Regions from separate parts of the Peribacillus sp. B-H-3 genome, predicted to be linked through region 1. Evidence: predicted binding sites of a transcription regulator. Region 1 holds the regulator's gene; the other holds the start of a gene.
What was found. Region 1 encodes CtsR, which represses protease genes until heat stress. Its sites were predicted from a motif close to ATGGTCAATAAAGGTCAAACA; they were not measured.
Positions count from the first base shown of each region.

Region 2: clpB (ATP-dependent chaperone ClpB) is a predicted target of CtsR. The motif match lies at 6,005-6,025, and genes of this name have one in related genera.

Region 1 covers NZ_CP183879.1:534,799-544,740, forward strand. Annotated here, with positions in the region: rRNA gene ACN6MY_RS02485 (23S ribosomal RNA) at 1-1,302, shown strand, start outside; rRNA gene rrf (5S ribosomal RNA) at 1,492-1,608, shown strand; gene ACN6MY_RS02495 (CtsR family transcriptional regulator) at 2,303-2,764, shown strand; gene ACN6MY_RS02500 (UvrB/UvrC motif-containing protein) at 2,784-3,338, shown strand; gene ACN6MY_RS02505 (protein arginine kinase) at 3,335-4,435, shown strand; gene clpC (ATP-dependent protease ATP-binding subunit ClpC) at 4,432-6,870, shown strand; gene radA (DNA repair protein RadA) at 7,110-8,501, shown strand; gene disA (DNA integrity scanning diadenylate cyclase DisA) at 8,504-9,577, shown strand; gene ACN6MY_RS02525 (PIN/TRAM domain-containing protein) at 9,804-9,942, shown strand, end outside.
Region 2 covers NZ_CP183879.1:1,539,249-1,549,190, forward strand. Annotated here, with positions in the region: gene ACN6MY_RS07585 (acetylornithine transaminase) at 1-392, shown strand, start outside; gene ACN6MY_RS07590 (carbamoyl phosphate synthase small subunit) at 464-1,546, shown strand; gene ACN6MY_RS07595 (carbamoyl phosphate synthase large subunit) at 1,539-4,655, shown strand; gene argF (ornithine carbamoyltransferase) at 4,661-5,614, shown strand; gene ACN6MY_RS07605 (YjzC family protein) at 5,718-5,897, shown strand; gene clpB (ATP-dependent chaperone ClpB) at 6,060-8,663, shown strand; gene ACN6MY_RS07615 (YjzD family protein) at 8,901-9,089, opposite strand; gene ACN6MY_RS07620 (hydrolase) at 9,431-9,942, shown strand, end outside.

The DNA.
Region 1 (9,942 bases):
AGTGAGATGAAAGGTGCCTGTACCGCAAACCGACACAGGTAGGCGAGGAGAGAATCCTAAGGTGTTCGAGAGAACTCTCGTTAAGGAACTCGGCAAAATGACCCCGTAACTTCGGGAGAAGGGGTGCTTTTTAGGGTGAATAGCCCGGAAAAGCCGCAGTGAATAGGCCCAGGCGACTGTTTAGCAAAAACACAGGTCTCTGCGAAGCCGCAAGGCGAAGTATAGGGGCTGACACCTGCCCGGTGCTGGAAGGTTAAGGGGAGAGGTTAGCGCAAGCGAAGCTTTGAACCGAAGCCCCAGTAAACGGCGGCCGTAACTATAACGGTCCTAAGGTAGCGAAATTCCTTGTCGGGTAAGTTCCGACCCGCACGAAAGGTGTAACGATCTGGGCACTGTCTCAACGAGAGACTCGGTGAAATTATAGTACCTGTGAAGATGCAGGTTACCCGCGACAGGACGGAAAGACCCCGTGGAGCTTTACTGCAGCCTGATATTGAATTTTGGTACAGCTTGTACAGGATAGGTAGGAGCCTGAGAAGCCGGAGCGCCAGCTTCGGTGGAGGCGTCGGTGGGATACTACCCTGGCTGTATTGAAATTCTAACCCGCGCCCCTGATCGGGGCGGGAGACAGTGTCAGGTGGGCAGTTTGACTGGGGCGGTCGCCTCCTAAAGAGTAACGGAGGCGCCCAAAGGTTCCCTCAGAATGGTTGGAAATCATTCGCAGAGTGTAAAGGCACAAGGGAGCTTGACTGCGAGACCTACAAGTCGAGCAGGGACGAAAGTCGGGCTTAGTGATCCGGTGGTTCCGCATGGAAGGGCCATCGCTCAACGGATAAAAGCTACCCCGGGGATAACAGGCTTATCTCCCCCAAGAGTCCACATCGACGGGGAGGTTTGGCACCTCGATGTCGGCTCATCGCATCCTGGGGCTGTAGTCGGTCCCAAGGGTTGGGCTGTTCGCCCATTAAAGCGGTACGCGAGCTGGGTTCAGAACGTCGTGAGACAGTTCGGTCCCTATCCGTCGTGGGCGCAGGAAATTTGAGAGGAGCTGTCCTTAGTACGAGAGGACCGGGATGGACGCACCGCTGGTGTACCAGTTGTCTTGCCAAAGGCATAGCTGGGTAGCTACGTGCGGACGGGATAAGTGCTGAAAGCATCTAAGCATGAAGCCCCCCTCAAGATGAGATTTCCCATAGCGCAAGCTAGTAAGATCCCTGAAAGATGATCAGGTTGATAGGTCTGAGGTGGAAGCGTGGTGACACGTGCAGCTGACAGATACTAATCGATCGAGGACTTAACCAATTGAAAAGCGGAGAAAGCCCGCATAAACCGGTAGGATGATGGAGCTTCTGGCGGAAGAGACGGACGTCTCAGACAGAAGAAGCGAAGCAGCCGTACGGTTTGGCTTTCGCAGCCAGACAGCATGTATTGTTTTAAAAGGCAAAAATCTTCTTCTATTATCTAGTTTTGAAGGAACAACGTTCCTCATAGTTTGGTGGCGATAGCGAAGAGGTCACACCCGTTCCCATTCCGAACACGGCAGTTAAGCTCTTCAGCGCCGATGGTAGTTGGGGGTTCTCCCCCTGTGAGAGTAGGACGCCGCCAAGCAAAACGAGAGGCCAGCAGAGATGCTGGCCTCTTTTGTGCGCAGAAATGATATTTCATAAGAGCTCAAAAGAGGAAACGAGTCCAGGTAAGCCAATACCTGAATGCAGAGCCAAAAAAATTGAACGATGTTTGAACCGTTACGATGTACACGGGGAGCGGCAGAAGCTGATGATAAAGTACCCCAGTCCGGTTACCGCTGTTCAGGTGTTCGAACGCAGGCAGTTAAACTCGGTACCGGGGCTGGAAGGAACTTCTGCTAAAACCGCAGCGTCCTGTGACAGAGCAGAAGGTAATACAGTACCATTTACCAGGATTAATTAGGGCTTAATGCAATTTGCCCAGATTAAAAGGCTATGAATTGTAAATCACAAATAAAAGCAATAACGCTTATATAGAGGAATATCTGATTATGACTCACATAAAGGGCTTCTGACTCATAGTATCTTATAGGCGCTAATTTGAGGTTTTGGGAAAGCATGCATATAAAAATTTGGATTTTGTCCGAAGGCAGCGTTTTACATGATTCAATATGAGGTATAAATATATATAAAAAAATTAATTTTTAGAGTATGCCGCCCCCTGCATTTTGGAGAAAATGGTTAATGCATTTACATAAAGCGTATGTGTTGCAAATTGTGATTTTCAATGTATAATAAAAGTCAAATATAGTCAAAGTCAGAATGGGGGAGGCGTAGTGAAGAATATATCTGATGTTATCGAAAACTATTTGAAGCAGATTTTAGAGATAAGTCAGAAGGATATTTTAGAAATAAAGAGAAGTGAAGTGGCAGATAAGTTTCAATGCGTTCCTTCTCAAATAAATTACGTAATCAACACCCGATTTACGATTGAAAGAGGTTATGTGGTTGAAAGCAAGCGCGGCGGCGGGGGCTATATAAGGATCATGAAAGTAAAATCATACGATCACGCGGAGCTAATCGATCAATTGATGTCTCTTTTGGGCTTAAGGGTTTCACAGTCAACGGCAGAAGGGGTTATTTTCCGGCTGATAAATGAAGAGATTATTAATAAAAGAGAAGCGAAGATTATGATGAGCGTTATTGATCGTTCTGTCATTTACATGGATCTGCCAGAGCGTGATGAATTGAGATCCCGTATATTGAAAGCCATGCTTACCACATTAAAATATAAATAGTCCGGCAGAGGTGATGAGAATGAATTGCCAGGAATGCAATCAAAGACCTGCAACTCTTCATTTTACGAAAATTATAAATGGCGAAAAGACTGAAGTCCATCTTTGTGAAGTATGTGCACAGGAAAAAGGCGATATGTTTATGCCCAATGGAGCACAAGGCTTCTCATTCAATCATTTGCTTGCAGGTTTGCTTAATAATATTGAACCTGGATTTCAGCAGACGAAAGCTAGTTCGTTTCCAAAGCGCGAAGAATTGCGGTGCAGCCGATGTAATCTTTCCTTTCAGCAATTTGTACATGTAGGCAAGTTCGGCTGTGCGGAATGCTATCAGTCCTTCAATGAACAGCTCAATCCTATCTTTAAGCGGGTGCATAGCGGCAATACCGCACATATCGGAAAAATACCAAAGAGGATTGGCGGAACGATTCATCTGAGAAAACAAATTACGGATTTGAAGGATGTGCTGAAGCAGCATATTGATCAAGAGGAATTTGAAGAAGCAGCTGAAGTCAGGGATAAAATACGCTCACTGGAAAAAAGGCATGAAGAGCAAGAGGGGGTCGACCATTCATGAGCCTTGAACGATTTGTTCAAAATGCAATGAGCTCTTGGTTAACAGAAGAAGGTCCTGAAAATGATATTGTTTTAAGCTCGCGTGTCCGCTTGGCAAGGAATTTTAAGGACTTCACTTTCCCTACTTTCTTTAAGCAAGAAGAAGCTCAGCAAATTCTGGGTTTAATTAAAAACAGGCTTGAAGAGTCAGACTCCGTACATCCTGGTGTCGGCAAGCTTGAGTTTATTGACATGGGAGAACTGCAGCCGCTGGAAAAAAACGTACTGGTGGAGAAACACCTGATTAGCCCCCATTTGGCTGAGGAATCGCCTTATGGAGCATGCCTTCTATCTGAAAATGAAGAAGTCAGCATTATGCTGAATGAAGAAGACCACCTGCGCATACAGTGTTTATTTTCAGGGCTTCAGCTTACCGAGGCATTGAAGCTTGCAAATACAATTGACGACTGGGTCGAAGAAAATTTGGATTATGCATATGATGAGGAAAGAGGTTATTTGACCAGCTGCCCTACAAATGTGGGAACGGGCTTAAGGGCTTCAGTTATGATGCATTTGCCGGGCCTGGTGCTGACACAGCAGCTTAACCAAATTATCCCTGCTATGAATCAGCTGGGGCTGGTGGTAAGGGGGATATATGGCGAAGGCAGTGAAGCCCTGGGGAATATTTTTCAGATATCCAATCAAATTACCCTGGGTAAATCTGAAAAAGACATCATTGAGGATCTTTCTATGGTGGTAAAACAGATAATCGCCCAGGAAAGGTCAGCAAGAGAAGCATTAGTTAAGACCTCTAACATACAATTAGAAGATAGAATATACCGATCTTATGGTATTTTATCAAATGCAAGAATTATTGAGACCAAGGAAGCGGCCAAATGCATATCTGATGTTAGAATGGGGATTGATTTGGGCTATATCACCAACGTTTCCAAGAATATTTTAAGCGAGCTGATCATTTTGACTCAGCCGGGTTTCCTGCAAAAATATGCCGGGGGTCCACTGAGAGCCCGGGAAAGAGATATACGGCGTGCTTCATTGATAAGAGAACGATTAAATGAAGAGAAAAACGAAAATTCTGAAGGAGGAATTACCCTATGATGTTTGGTCGTTTTACTGAGAGAGCCCAAAAGGTCTTAGCCTTGGCACAAGAAGAAGCAATTCGTTTAGGACATAACAATATTGGAACAGAACATATATTACTGGGTTTGGTCAGAGAAGGGGAAGGCATAGCAGCTAAGGCTTTGCATGCTCTTGGACTTGGTGCTGAAAAAATCCAGAAAGAAGTGGAAAATCTTATTGGCCGCGGACAGGAAACTGCACAAACTATCCATTACACTCCCCGTGCAAAAAAGGTAATTGAACTATCCATGGATGAAGCGAGAAAGTTAGGCCATTCCTATGTTGGAACCGAGCATGTGCTTTTAGGGCTTATCCGTGAGGGTGAAGGTGTAGCGGCACGTGTGCTCAATAACTTAGGAGTAAGCCTTAACAAGGCTCGCCAGCAGGTGCTGCAGCTATTGGGAAGCAATGAATCAGGCGGCCACCAGGGGAATGCTTCTGCAAATGCGAGCACTCCGACTCTTGATAGCCTTGCCCGCGATTTAACAGCTATCGCCCGTGAAGGCAGCCTTGATCCAGTTATTGGCCGCAGCAAGGAAATTCAGCGTGTTATTGAGGTGTTGAGCCGACGGACAAAAAATAACCCAGTTCTTATCGGGGAGCCGGGTGTCGGAAAGACAGCGATTGCTGAAGGTCTTGCCCAGCAAATCATTAATAATGAAGTGCCGGAAATCCTTCGTGATAAGCGTGTTATGACCCTTGATATGGGAACTGTTGTAGCGGGTACCAAATACCGCGGTGAATTTGAAGACCGTTTGAAAAAGGTCATGGATGAAATACGCCAGGCAGGAAACATTATACTGTTTATTGATGAGCTTCATACACTGATTGGAGCAGGCGGAGCAGAAGGCGCAATCGATGCTTCAAATATTCTAAAGCCTTCATTGGCACGCGGTGAATTGCAGTGTATCGGTGCAACCACTTTAGATGAATACCGCAAATATATCGAAAAGGATGCTGCACTTGAGCGGCGGTTCCAGCCGATTCAGGTCGATGAGCCGACTATCAGCGAATCCATTCAGATTTTGCGAGGCCTTCGTGACCGCTATGAAGCGCATCACCGTGTTTCAATTACAGATGAAGCCATTGATGCAGCAGTTAAATTGTCAGATCGCTACATTTCAGACAGATTCCTTCCGGATAAGGCGATTGATTTAATAGATGAAGCGGGTTCAAAGGTAAGGCTTCGTTCTTACACAACACCGCCGAACTTAAAGGAACTTGAGCATAAGTTAGATGAAGTACGCAAAGAAAAGGATGCATCGGTCCAGAGCCAGGAATTTGAAAAGGCTGCTTCCTTAAGGGATACAGAGCAGCGGTTAAGAGAGCAGCTTGAAGAAACTAAAAAGACCTGGAAGGAAAAGCAGGGGCAGGAAAACAGCGAAGTAACCGTGGACGATATTGCCCATGTAGTATCAAGCTGGACTGGAGTTCCGGTAACGCGCCTTGCCCAGACTGAGTCTGACAAACTTCTTAATATGGAGGAGATCCTTCACTCCAGGGTTATAGGACAGGAAGAAGCGGTTAAAGCAGTATCGAAAGCCGTCCGCCGTGCAAGAGCAGGGCTGAAGGATCCGAAACGCCCGATTGGTTCATTCATTTTCCTTGGGCCGACTGGTGTAGGTAAAACAGAGCTTGCAAGAGCTCTTGCAGAGTCCATCTTCGGTGATGAAGAATCCATGATCCGAATTGATATGTCTGAGTATATGGAAAAACATTCGACATCACGTCTTGTCGGATCGCCTCCAGGATATGTAGGATATGAAGAAGGCGGGCAATTAACAGAAAAGGTCCGCAGAAAACCATATTCAGTAGTGCTGCTGGATGAGATTGAAAAAGCGCATCCTGACGTGTTTAATATTCTTCTTCAAGTTCTTGAAGACGGAAGATTGACGGATTCCAAAGGACGCACAGTAGATTTCAGGAATACCATCCTGATTATGACTTCAAATGTCGGTGCATCTGCACTAAAAAGCAATAAATATGTAGGCTTTAATATCCAGGATGAAGGACAGGATTATAAAGATATGAAAGGGAAAGTAATGGAAGAGCTAAAGCGTGCCTTCCGTCCAGAGTTCCTGAACCGTATCGATGAAACGATTGTTTTCCACTCCTTGGAGAAAAAGCATTTGAAGGAAATTGTCACTCTTATGGCAGATCAATTAATTACACGCCTGAAAGAGCAGGATATCTTACTGGAACTTACTGATGCAGCAAAAGAAAAAGTGGCAGATGAAGGATTTGACCCTGAATACGGGGCAAGGCCAATCCGCAGGGCGATCCAAAAGCATGTAGAAGATTACCTTTCTGAAGAATTGCTCAAAGGCAACGTCCAAAAAGGGCATAAAGTAGTCCTGGATGTTCAAAATGGAGAATTTACGATTAAGCAGGGAGCAACTGTTAACGCTGATTAACTTTGAACAGCAAGGAGGTACACGCATATTTGCAGTGTACCTCTATTTTTTGGCTGTTTTATGGCGAGTGCTTCATAATGGGAAATGATGATTGAAGCGGAAAATTAGAGCCCGGAGCGGAAATTATCAGTCATTAACAAATCTTAATAAAATTAGAAGGATTAAACCGCCAGGACATTTAATATGTTAGTAGTGGTGGCTGCAATTCTTAAAAGATTGCAAATGAAAAGGAGTTAATTATGGCTGCAAAAAAGAAGACAAAATTTATGTGCCAATCCTGCGGTTATGAATCTGCAAAATGGATGGGCAAATGCCCGGGGTGCGGTGAATGGAATCAGATGGTGGAGGAAGTTGAAATCGTCAAACCCGCCAGAAGAGGCGCTTTTTCGCATTCCGACCCTGCCGGATTGGGAGCTGGCCGCCAAAAGGCTGCACCTATAACTACCATTGAAACATCACAGGAGCCCCGGATTGCCACTGACTTGGGAGAGCTGAACAGGGCGCTTGGCGGAGGAATTGTCCAAGGTTCACTGGTGCTGATAGGAGGGGACCCTGGAATCGGAAAGTCCACTCTGTTGCTGCAGGTATCTTCACAATTGGCGAGAAAACAAAAAAAGGTTCTTTATATATCGGGAGAAGAATCCGTTAAGCAGACCAAGCTTAGAGCGGATCGTCTCGGGGCCGCTTCAGAAAATTTATTTGTTTATTCGGAAACAGATATGGATTACATTCAGCAGGCCATTAGCGATGTTCAGCCTGACCTTGTCATAATAGATTCGATTCAGACAGTCTTTCAATCTGAAGTAACATCTGCCCCTGGCAGCGTTTCTCAGGTCCGAGAGTGCACTTCCACGCTGATGCGGATTGCCAAGACAACAGGTGTTGCCATTTTTATTGTCGGCCATGTGACGAAAGAAGGAGCAATTGCCGGTCCCCGGCTATTAGAGCATATGGTGGATACTGTCCTGTATTTTGAAGGAGAGCGGCATCATACCTACCGGATCATCAGGGCGGTTAAAAACAGATTCGGTTCTACAAATGAAATGGGTATTTTTGAAATGAAGGAAAACGGGCTTGAAGAAGTCGGAAATCCGTCGGAAATATTTTTGGAGGAGCGCTCACAAGGCACATCCGGCTCCACGGTTGTTGCTTCCATGGAAGGAACCCGTCCTGTACTCGTAGAAATTCAGGCGCTAATTTCACCTACCAGCTTCGGGAATCCAAGGAGAATGGCAACAGGCATTGACCATAACCGGGTTTCTCTATTAATGGCTGTTTTGGAGAAAAGGGTTGGACTGCTTCTGCAGAACCAGGATGCTTACTTAAAGGTCGCTGGCGGAGTAAAGCTGGATGAACCGGCCATTGACCTCGCTGTATCGGTCAGCATTGCCTCCAGTTTCCGTGATAAACCGACAAAGCCATCTGACTGCCTGATTGGCGAAGTGGGGCTTACAGGGGAAGTCAGAAGGGTTTCACGCATTGAACAGCGGGTGCAGGAAGCTGCTAAGCTTGGCTTTGAACGCATTATCATCCCGTCGAATAACATAGGCGGATGGAGTGTTCCAAAAGGAATAGAAATCGTAGGGGTATCAACTGTGGCGGAGGCTCTTAAATATGCTTTAGGAGGGTGACGATGACAGATAAAAAGGCTTTTGAGAAAATGAAATTGGATATCCTTCAAGTGGTTGCTCCCGGAACTCCCCTGAGAGAAGGAATTGATAACGTATTACGGGCCAATACAGGCGGATTGATTGTAGTAGGCTGCAATGACCGTGTACGCTCTATCGTTGATGGAGGATTTTTAATCAACTGCCCCTGTACATCCAGTACCATGTATGAGCTGGCTAAGATGGATGGAGCGATTATCCTGAATGAAAAAGCCAATCAGATCATTCTTGCCAATGCACAACTTGCGCCGGATACCTCTGTCCCTTCTACAGAAACGGGAATGAGGCATCGGACAGCTGAGCGGGTTGCGAGGGAAACGAAGACACTTGTTATTGCAATATCCCAAAGGCGGAATGTCATTACCCTTTATCAAGGCAATTTCCGCTATGCACTCAAAGATATCGCAGTCATTTTAGCAAAAGCCAACCTAGCCATTCAAACCCTTGAGAAATATAAAGCCGTTCTGCAGCAAAGCATATCGGACTTAGGTTTGCTGGAATTTGAGGAAATGGTCACGTATGCTGACCTTCTTCGGGTATTTCACAGGTATGTAATGGTGCTAAGGATTAAGGGGGAGCTTCTTGCTTATCTGCATGAGCTGGGAACTGAAGGGCGGCTGATCCGGCTCCAGATGAATGAGCTGCTGTTTGACCTTGAACTGGAGGGAAGGCTGCTTATTAAAGATTACAGCTTTGATAAGGAGGAAAAGCCTGAAGGAATTATCGGGCGTCTTGAGGAGATGGCGCAGCTGGAAAAAATGGAAGACAGCCTATTGATCAAGGCACTTGGATACAATGGTTATATACACCTGGACGAAAGCGTAAAAACCAGAGGTTACCGGCTTCTGCACAAAATTCCGCGGCTTCCCTCCTTGATTATTGAAAATCTGATAAAACAGTTCAGTGATTTCACCCATATAAGCAAAGCATCTGTCGAACAGCTGGATGATGTAGAAGGAATTGGGGAAGTAAGGGCAAATAAAATAAAAGAGGGTCTGAAAATACTAAGAAACCAGCTGATTACTGAAAGAAAAATGTAGGGTTTCAAAGTGTGAAAAATTTATGACAGCCTCCTTTTGCAGATGTTCTTTATCAGTTTCTTATTTTTGACACCCCTTTCCCCTGATGCTAGGCTAATGGTACAATCAACCCCGCTTCATGAAAGCTAGTGACAAAATAATTATTTTGCTGAATAAAAGCAACAATTTTGAAAACAGGGTTTCAATTTTTTTAAAGTGTCAATAATGATTAAAAGGAGGTGAGAGGATGTTAAAACGCATTATTCAAGCATGCTTTTTGATTTTAGGCGGAACTCTGGGCAGTTTCCTGATTCCTGAACTATTAACGTTGTTACATGCAGATGATATTGCTTTTATAAACAATCCTTATGTTAGTGTGATTTTAG
Region 2 (9,942 bases), 1.0 Mb from region 1:
CAGATTACTTTGGACCAGGCAGCCATGGATCGACGTTCGGGGGGAATCCTGTCAGCATTTCAGCAGCAGAGGCCGTATTGAAAAAAATCATGGAACCGGATTTTCAAGCGGAAACAGAAAAAAAAGCCGGACTCTTTTTGAAACAGCTTCAGCACACATTAAGTGATGCAAAAGACGTGTCAGAGATCCGCGGGCTGGGGCTGATGATTGGCATTGAACTAAAAGAAGGCAGTGAAAACATTTTGCTGGAGCTTCAAAAAGAAGGGCTGCTTGTATTGACTGCAGGCTCTAATGTTTTGAGATTGCTTCCGCCGTTAACAGCACAGCAAGAGGAATTTGATTATGCTGCAAAAGTAATAGGAGAGGCACTGAGAGTCAAGCAGAATACCTGAATTTTCATAACTAAAAATGAATAAATATTCTTTTGTTTTAATAAATATAAACTTCAACAGAGGTGAGCGCTTTGAAAAGTTTTCTGCATTTATCCAATGGAGCATCATATGAAGGAACATTGCTGACAGATCACCATGGTAAGGAGGCCGCTGGAGAAATTGTCTTTTTTACGGGCATGACCGGGTATCAGGAGGTTCTGACAGATCCATCCTACAGTAATCAAATTGTTGTTTTCACATATCCCCTGATTGGAAATTATGGAATCAACCGTCATGATTTTGAAAGCAAAAAACCCCATTTAGCCGGGGTGGCTGTTTATGAAGGAAACATGGCCCATTCACACTACCAGTCTGAATATTCGCTGGCTGAATACCTGAACAAGTGGAATATCCCCTTAATAAGCAGGATTGACACAAGGGCCGTCGTTAAACAAATCCGCCGCAGCGGCTCCATGGACGCTGCCATTTCGGAGCATGAAGAGAAAGGAAGCTTTAAGGGGATTGACTCAACCTTATCTCCGGTGGCAGATGTATCTGTCAAAACTTCGGAATGCTATGGAAATGGAAAAAAACATATTGTGCTAATGGATTTTGGATATAAAAAATCAATTCTGCAGACGCTCGTCAATAATGGCTGCAGGGTCACTGTGGTTCCATATAATACGGCCGCGGGAACGATTCATCAACTTAAGCCGGACGGAATTCTTTTATCCAATGGACCTGGTGATCCTAAACAGCTGAAATATCTGCTTGGGAATATAAAAAACATTGCCTCAAGCTATCCTACTATGGGCATTTGCCTTGGCCACCAGCTGGCAGCTCTTGCTTTTGGGGGAAATACAAAAAAAATGCTCTTCGGTCACAGAGGGGCAAATCAGCCGGTTATGGACTTGATAACGAAGAAAGTATATATGAGTTCTCAGAACCACAGTTTCATGGTCGATGAATCCAGCCTTGATCAAACACCGCTCAGGGTGCGTTACCGAAATGTTAATGATGGGACAGTAGAAGGGCTCATGCACAAAACACTGCCGATTATGACCGCTCAATATCATCCTGAAGCACATCCGGGACCGGCAGAGAATATTCAGCTATTTCATGATTTTTTGGCCTTGATAGATGAATGCGGCGGGAGAGAAAAAGTATATGCCTAAAGATAAGAATATCCATACAATACTAGTTATCGGCTCAGGGCCGATTATCATCGGCCAGGCGGCAGAATTTGATTATGCAGGGACACAGGGCTGCCTGGCGCTGAAGGAAGAAGGCTATAAAGTAATTCTTATCAATAATAACCCTGCCACGATTATGACGGATGAGCTTCATGCAGATGCTGTTTACTTTGAGCCAATGACCTGTGAAAACGTCGAAAAAATAATCATGAAGGAAAAACCTGATGGACTTCTTGCGACGCTCGGTGGCCAAACAGGATTGAATCTTGCTTTTCAGCTTCATGAACAGGGGGTTTTGGATAAATACGGAGTTAAACTGCTTGGGACTCCCATTGAATCAATAAAAAAAGGGGAAGACCGGGAGTTATTCAGGAGCCTTATGCTGGAAATTGATGAGCCGGTACCAGAAAGCACGATTGTCACCACTATGGAAGAAGCCCATGCATTTGCAGAAAGCACAGGTTTTCCTATCATCATTCGTCCTGCTTATACACTTGGGGGAACGGGGGGCGGAATTGCAGATAATTTCGGGGACTTAGCTTCCATCGTCCGAAGCGGATTGCAGGAAAGCCCAATCACCCAATGCCTGATTGAGAAAAGCATAGCTGGCTTTAAAGAAATCGAATATGAAGTAATGCGGGACAGCAATGGAACCTGCATTACAATCTGCAACATGGAAAATATCGATCCGGTAGGGATCCATACAGGCGATTCAGTTGTTGTCGCGCCCTCACAGACTTTGACAGACGAAGAATTTCATATGCTCCGCTCTGCGTCCATTAAAATCATTTCCGCGTTAGGAATAGTGGGGGGCTGCAATATTCAATTTGCTTTGGACCCTTTTAGCAAAAAGTACTATTTAATTGAAGTGAATCCTAGGGTCAGCCGTTCTTCTGCGCTTGCATCCAAGGCCACCGGTTACCCTATTGCCAGAATTGCCGCCAAATTGGCTGTTGGCTTCCAGTTGTCTGAACTGGCCAATCCGGTAACACAGAGCACCTATTCAAGCTTTGAGCCTGCCCTGGATTATGTGGCCGTAAAGTTTCCCCGCTGGCCATTTGATAAATTCAGTACAGCATACAGAAAGCTTGGGACCCAAATGAAAGCAACCGGAGAAGTAATGGCGCTGCACAGAAGTTTTGAAGGAGCCATACAAAAAGCCATAGACTCCTTAGAACTGAAAACAATAGGGCTGAAGCTCCTGGGCCTTGAAGACAAGGATATGGCTGAATTAAAGAGCATGCTTAAAGAATCCACAGACGAAAGAATCTTTATTATTTTTGAACTTTTAAGAAGAGGTCTTCCCTCTGAAGATATTTGTAAGGTAACAGCAATCGACCCATTCTTTTTAAAGTCATTTGCTTCTTTGATTGAAGATGAAAAGAATATTAGTTCCCTCACTCTTCATTCAATAAAAAAAGAGGAAATGATGATGTATAAAGAAAAAGGGTTTTCAGACCGGTACCTGGCCTTCACCTGGGACGAGAAAGAATCTGATGTGAGGAAGTGGCGTAAAAAACAGGGCATTACGGCCGTTTACAAAACTGTTGATACCTGTGCAGCGGAATTCGAATCTCCTTCCAATTACTACTATTCAGCCTATTTTGGCGAAAATGAACAGGTGATCACTGACAAAAAGAAAGTGCTCATCATTGGCAGCGGCCCAATACGCATAGGCCAGGGGATTGAGTTTGATTATTGTTCGGTACATGGAGTGCTTGCCCTCCAAAAAGAAAATGCCGAAGCGATCATGATCAATAATAATCCAGAAACAGTCAGTACGGACTTTGCCATAGCTGACCGGTTATATTTTGAACCTCTCACGCTTGAATATGTATTGAATGTGATCGAGGCAGAAAATATAACAGATGTAATCGTTCAATTCGGAGGGCAAACCGCCATTAATCTTGCGCAGGATCTGGAGAAGCATCATGTGAATCTCCTGGGAACCTCATATGACATTGTGGATCAGCTGGAGGACAGGAGGAGATTTTATCAGCTTCTTAAGAATCTGGAAATTCCGCATGTGCCTGGTAAAGAGGCCGCAAACAAAGGCGAAATAGCAGCCTGTATTGAGCAAATCGGCTATCCCGTTCTTTTAAGGCCATCATATGTAATCGGAGGCCAGGGAATGGAAATCATTTCTGGTGAAAAGGATTTGAAGAGAATCATGGAGCAGCAGGAAGAGCTGATGTATCCAATTTTGGTTGATTCGTACATACCCGGCAAGGAAGCGGAAATTGACCTCCTTGCAGACGGTAAGGATATCTTCATTCCCCTCATTGCTGAGCATATTGAAAAAGCAGGTGTCCATTCAGGAGACAGCATGGTCCTTCTTCCGGAAGAAACACTTTCAGATTCTGTAAAAGAAAAAATGGTGCTCTACTCAAAAAGGATTGTTTCAGAGCTAAAATATACAGGATTAATGAACATACAATTTGTGATAAAAGGAAATGACGTTTATGTTCTGGAAGTTAACCCCAGAGCCAGCAGAACCGTGCCTATTATCAGCAAAATATCCGGTATTCCTCTTGTAGAAGCTGCTGCAAAAATTATTTACCGCAAGCAATCACTATATGAAGCTGCAGGGTCAGCTGGACTTCAGGAAAAATTGCCTTATACAGCAGTAAAGTATCCTGTGTTTTCTTCCTTTGCACTATCAGGGCTTGATACTAAAATAGGTCCTGTTATGAAATCCACCGGTGAAGGCATCGCAATCGGGCGAACAAAAAATGAAGCTCTGAATAAGGTGTATCCGCACCGCAAATCAGGGAGTAAAGGCATTTTTAAAACACAATCCGTCAATTTGCCGGCAGACCTTCAGGATGCCGCAGCAGATCTTGGGTTTGAAATTTCAAGCGGTGATTTTAGGAGCTGGGCAGAACGCGAAACAGGTGCTGCTGTCCTTTCATATGGAAGCAGTGCAGACGACAAGGAAATCAGGTTATGGGCAATTAAGCATCGCCTTCTTGTTTTTACGGAAGAAGAAACCTTCGCAGCGTATGTACAGTCGTTCGCGGAAAATGAGGCGGAAATAGCTTCGCTACAGGAATGGAAGGAAAGATACAAAAAGGACGTGATTTCCATATGACCGCAATGGCCAAATTGAATAAAAAAAATATTATAAAAACAAAGGATTTTCTTTCACTTGCTGATATGACAGGCATTGATATCCTAAAACTGCTGGAGCTGGCAGGAGAAATTAAACTAAAACAGTCAAGCGGTGAAGAATATCATCCTTTAAAAGGAAAAATATTGGGAATGATTTTTGAAAAATCTTCAACAAGAACAAGAGTATCATTTGAAGCAGGGATGCTTCAGCTGGGGGGGCATGCTCTATTTTTAAGCAGCGATGACATTCAGCTGGGCAGAGGCGAGACCATTGAAGATACAGGAAAGGTTTTGTCTCAATTTGTGGATGCCCTGATGCTTAGGACACATGAACATTCAAAGGCTGAAGCTCTTGCAAATGCTGCGGATGTGCCGGTTATAAACGGACTGACCGACATGTACCACCCTTGCCAGGCATTGGCTGACCTTTTGACGATACAGGAAATTAAAGGGAGTTTCAAGGGACTTAACATAGCTTATATTGGAGACGGAAACAATGTCGCGCATTCATTAATGCTGGCCAGCGCCAAAACGGGCATGAATTTTTCAATAGCATGTCCGGCGGGATATGAGCCGGATTCAGAGGTTATAAAGCTTGCGAAAAATGAAGCACTTCATAATGGGGGCACAATAACAATCACCCATTCACCAAAAGAGGCCATCTTAGAAGCGGATGCAGTGTATGCTGACGTTTGGACATCAATGGGCCAGGAACAAGAAAACAGCATCCGTCTCAAGGAATTCAAGGATTTTAAAATTGATCAAAACTTAGTGAAACATGCAAAGCCTGATTATATATTCATGCATTGCCTGCCCGCCCATAGGGAAGAAGAAGTAGCTGCTGAGGTGATTGACGGCCCGAATTCGGTGGTTTTCCGCCAGGCGGGGAACAGGCTTCATGCCCAAAAAGCTTTGCTTGTAGATTTAATGCTTCATTAACCTTCTTATTATTTTGCAAGTATTATTACTAAAAAATGGCGAGTGATGAAACTCCTTTTTGCGGAAAGAATATGGTTACAGCCATTGAAAAGGAGAGATGGAAATGGGACAAAGTCATCAATTTACGCCAGGTCAAAAGGCCCCGAACAATGGGATGTATGTAGAAATAGGAGAAACAGGAAGCACGGTGAACAACCCTAAAAAGGTAAGGCTGAATGCTGGAGACCGTTTTCCAGAAACAACCAATGGAAACAGGCATTGGACATATAAAAGAAAACCATAATAAAAAAGCAAATTCTTTTTCTTCATGAGGGAAAAGGATTTGCTTTTTTTCTGTGAAAGAAGATGATGAATCTTTACTTTATAAGAAATTTTCGTATAATAAAATCAAAGGTCAAAAAAGGTCAAAACGCTTCTTCTGAATGTTTGTATGAGGAGGAATATTATGGATATAAACAGCATGACTGAAAAAATGCAGCAGGCTTTATTGATTGCACAGGAAATTTCGGCCAGACATAAGCACCCCGAAATAGGCGAGCTTCATGTGCTGTCCGCTTTGACTAAGATAGAAGATCATTTGCTTCATTCACTAATTGCAGAAATTCAAGAAGGAGATAAGAAACTTGAGGGTGAGTTAAAAAAAAGATTAGACAGGCTGCCTTCCGTTGAACTGGCAGACAGCAAAGAAGCCAGGAACTATATGTCATCAACACTGCAAAATACCTTTAGGGCAGCAGGTGAAATGATGGTGCAAATGCATGACGACTACCTTTCGGTCGAGCATTTTCTTCTTTCATCATTCAAAGTGGGAAAATCAGAAATTAAGGACATACTTTCTAAACTTGGCGTTGATTTTCAAATGGCAGAAAATACAATGAAAAAAATCAGGGGGAATCAAAACGTGACCAGCCAGAACCCGGAAGGTACATATGAAGTGTTGAAAAAATACGGCCGTGACCTGGTAGCTGAAGCGAAAACAGGCAAAACCGATCCTGTAATCGGCAGGGATTCAGAAATTCGCAGCGTAATCAGGATCCTTTCCAGAAAAACAAAGAATAATCCGGTCTTGATTGGAGAACCAGGTGTCGGAAAAACGGCGATAGCAGAAGGGCTGGCTCAGCGGATCGTACGAAAAGATGTTCCTGACGGACTGAAGGATAAATCGATCTTTTCCCTGGATATGAGTGCACTGATAGCAGGTGCAAAATTCCGGGGAGAATTCGAAGAGCGCTTAAAAGCTGTACTGCAGGAAATTAAAAAAAGCGATGGCAGAATCCTGTTATTCATTGATGAGCTGCACACAATTGTGGGTGCAGGACGGACCGAAGGCTCGCTTGATGCAGGCAATATGCTTAAGCCTATGCTTGCAAGAGGCGAGCTTCATTGCATAGGTGCTACGACTCTCGATGAATACCGCAAATATATTGAAAAAGACCCTGCATTGGAAAGAAGATTTCAGCAGGTGCTGGTAATTGAGCCTGGTGTGGAAGATACCATAACAATGCTTCGGGGATTAAAAGAGCGTTTTGAAATTCATCATGGAGTAAGAATTGGGGACAGGGCCATTGTTGCAGCAGCTGTTTTATCCAATCGGTATATAACAGAAAGGTTTTTGCCTGACAAGGCTATAGATTTGATTGATGAGGCATGTGCATTAATCCGGACTGAAATTGATTCGATGCCCTTAGAACTGGATGAGATAACAAGGAAAGTTATGCAGCTCGAGATAGAGGAAGCCGCACTGAAAAATGAGAAAGACCCCCGCAGCGAAGAAAGGCTGGACGAGCTGAGGAAAGAGCTTACAGAACAGCGCAAACTTGCAGAATCCTTAAGGTCAGATTGGCTGAGTGAGAAAACATCGCTTCAGCAAGTTCAGGAACGAAGGGGGAAACTGGAAAAACTTCGGCGTGATCTTGAAATAGCGGAAAGTGAATATGACTTAAACAGGGCTGCAGAATTGCGGCACGGGCAAATACCAGAGATGGAAAAGGAACTGCAAAGCATGGAGGAATACCTTGAAAGAGGGAAGCAGGAATCACGTTTGCTTCGGCAGGAGGTAACAGAAGAAGAAATCGCTTCTATTGTGGCCAGCTGGACAGGAATCCCTGTCGACAGGCTAGTGGAAAGTGAAAGGGAAAAGCTTCTCAAACTGCCGGGCATTCTTCAAAAAAGAGTGGTTGGCCAGGATGAAGCGATAGAAGCTGTAGCGGATGCGGTGCTAAGGGCGAGAGCGGGGATAAAAGATCCTAATCGTCCGATAGGCTCTTTTATCTTTCTTGGGCCTACTGGAGTTGGTAAAACAGAGCTGGTCAAGGCTCTTGCCGGAACACTGTTTGACTCAGAAGAGCATATGATCAGGATTGATATGTCTGAGTATATGGAGAAACACTCTGTTTCCCGGCTGATTGGAGCCCCTCCAGGGTATGTGGGATACGAGGAGGGCGGACAGCTGACCGAGGCAATCAGAAGAAATCCTTATTCAGTTGTTTTGCTGGATGAAATTGAAAAAGCACATGGAGAAGTGTTCAACTTATTGCTGCAAATGCTTGATGACGGCAGGATAACTGACTCACAGGGGAGAATAGTAAATTGCAGGAATACAGTAATCATCATGACCTCTAATATTGGCTCCCATTATATGCTCCAGACTGCAGCAGAAAGTGAAAAAATAGATGACAGAACGAGAGAGCGTGTTTTTTCAGATCTAAGGAAACATTTCCGACCTGAATTTTTGAACCGTATTGATGATATTGTCCTGTTTAAGCCTCTTTCAAAAAAGGAAATCATTAAAATTGTTGAAAATATGGCCGTGCAGCTGCAGAAGCGCCTCGAGGAACAAAATATATCGTTAATTCTTACATCGAAAGCCAAGGAGTTTATTGCTGACCAGGGATTTGACCCCGTTTATGGGGCTAGGCCGCTAAAAAGGTTTATTCAAAAGCATGTGGAAACCATGGCCGCCCGGGAAATCATAGCCGGAAATATAAAATCGGATTCCTCCTTAACGGTGGATTTCAATGAAGAAAATGGATTGTTTATTGTTTCCTAAAGGCTATTTTCGTAAATTTCGCTCCTAAACTGGCTGATGTAGACCGGCTCGCAGAACACATTAAAAAAACAACAATCTTTAAGAAAAGAGCCTTACTAAAAAAGATTAACAAGCTTTGGTGAAACGGGGCACTGGCGCGGTAAGTAAATACAATTCGCGGAAACCTGCAAACAAAATGAATATAGCTAAAAGAAAGAAGGACATCCGGAATGGATGTCCTTTAGCTTACATAACGGATTAATGATGAGTTTTTTCAACCGGATCATTAGGTATAATAGCAGGAACAATCAAAACAAGTACGGTTACCACTACTCCTAAAATCATAGCTGTTGAAAAATCATATGAAGACCCAATCATTGAAGAAACAACATATGTAAGCATATGCATTAATAACATCGTCCAGAAAAGCGTAGCAATGTATCGCATCGAAATTCACCTCATTCCACTGCAGTCGTTTTTATCTTATCATAATTAATATCACTATAAAACTGCTTTTTCATTATAATTATGAACAAATTGAGTCATTGAAACAGCGGCAAATCATTACCTGCCGCACATTCAGTCATCCTGTAATAAAACCGGGGGCATTCACAAAATTTTACGTCCTATTCATAAAGGAAGAAAGTCCTTGCCTTTTTTGTGTGATATGTTAAAAATAGCTTAATTGATCGTAAAATTCAGATAAGCACTTAGGCGCTTCTCCCTTTCGATTCTAAGCGGCGAACATATGATTAATAGTAGTGACTTAAAGAAAAGGAGTAAAGCTGATGGAACAGCGAACATTTCTTTTGGATGGACAATGGAACATTGTTTATTATCCCCATAAACCAAGCGGATTTTCAGTCCTTATTTTTGGCGACAGCGGACACTTCGTTCAAGAACGTACAAGCTATTGGAGGGAACATCCAGGAAGGCTTCAAATACTCGAATCCCTTAAGGAATACGGCTATACACTTTTTTCGTCCAACTTTCACGGGGTGAAGTGGGAAAGCCAAAGATCTTTTGAACTGGCCGTGAAATTATATTTTCTGATTATGAAGAGTGAAATCCTGAATAGTAAAATCCATATTTTAGCAGAAGGGACAGGCGCACTACCTGCCATGAAATTCATGGAAAGCATGCCCGAATTGATCCGTTCAGCCGTGTTCATCAACCCATGCTTATCTGTTAAAAACAGACTGATAAAAGAAAAAGAAAGTAAGTTTTTTTACAAAAAATGGCTAAAAGAAGCCTCTGCTGCCAATAAGATGGATTCCGGAGAATTTGAAGACTTCGTACT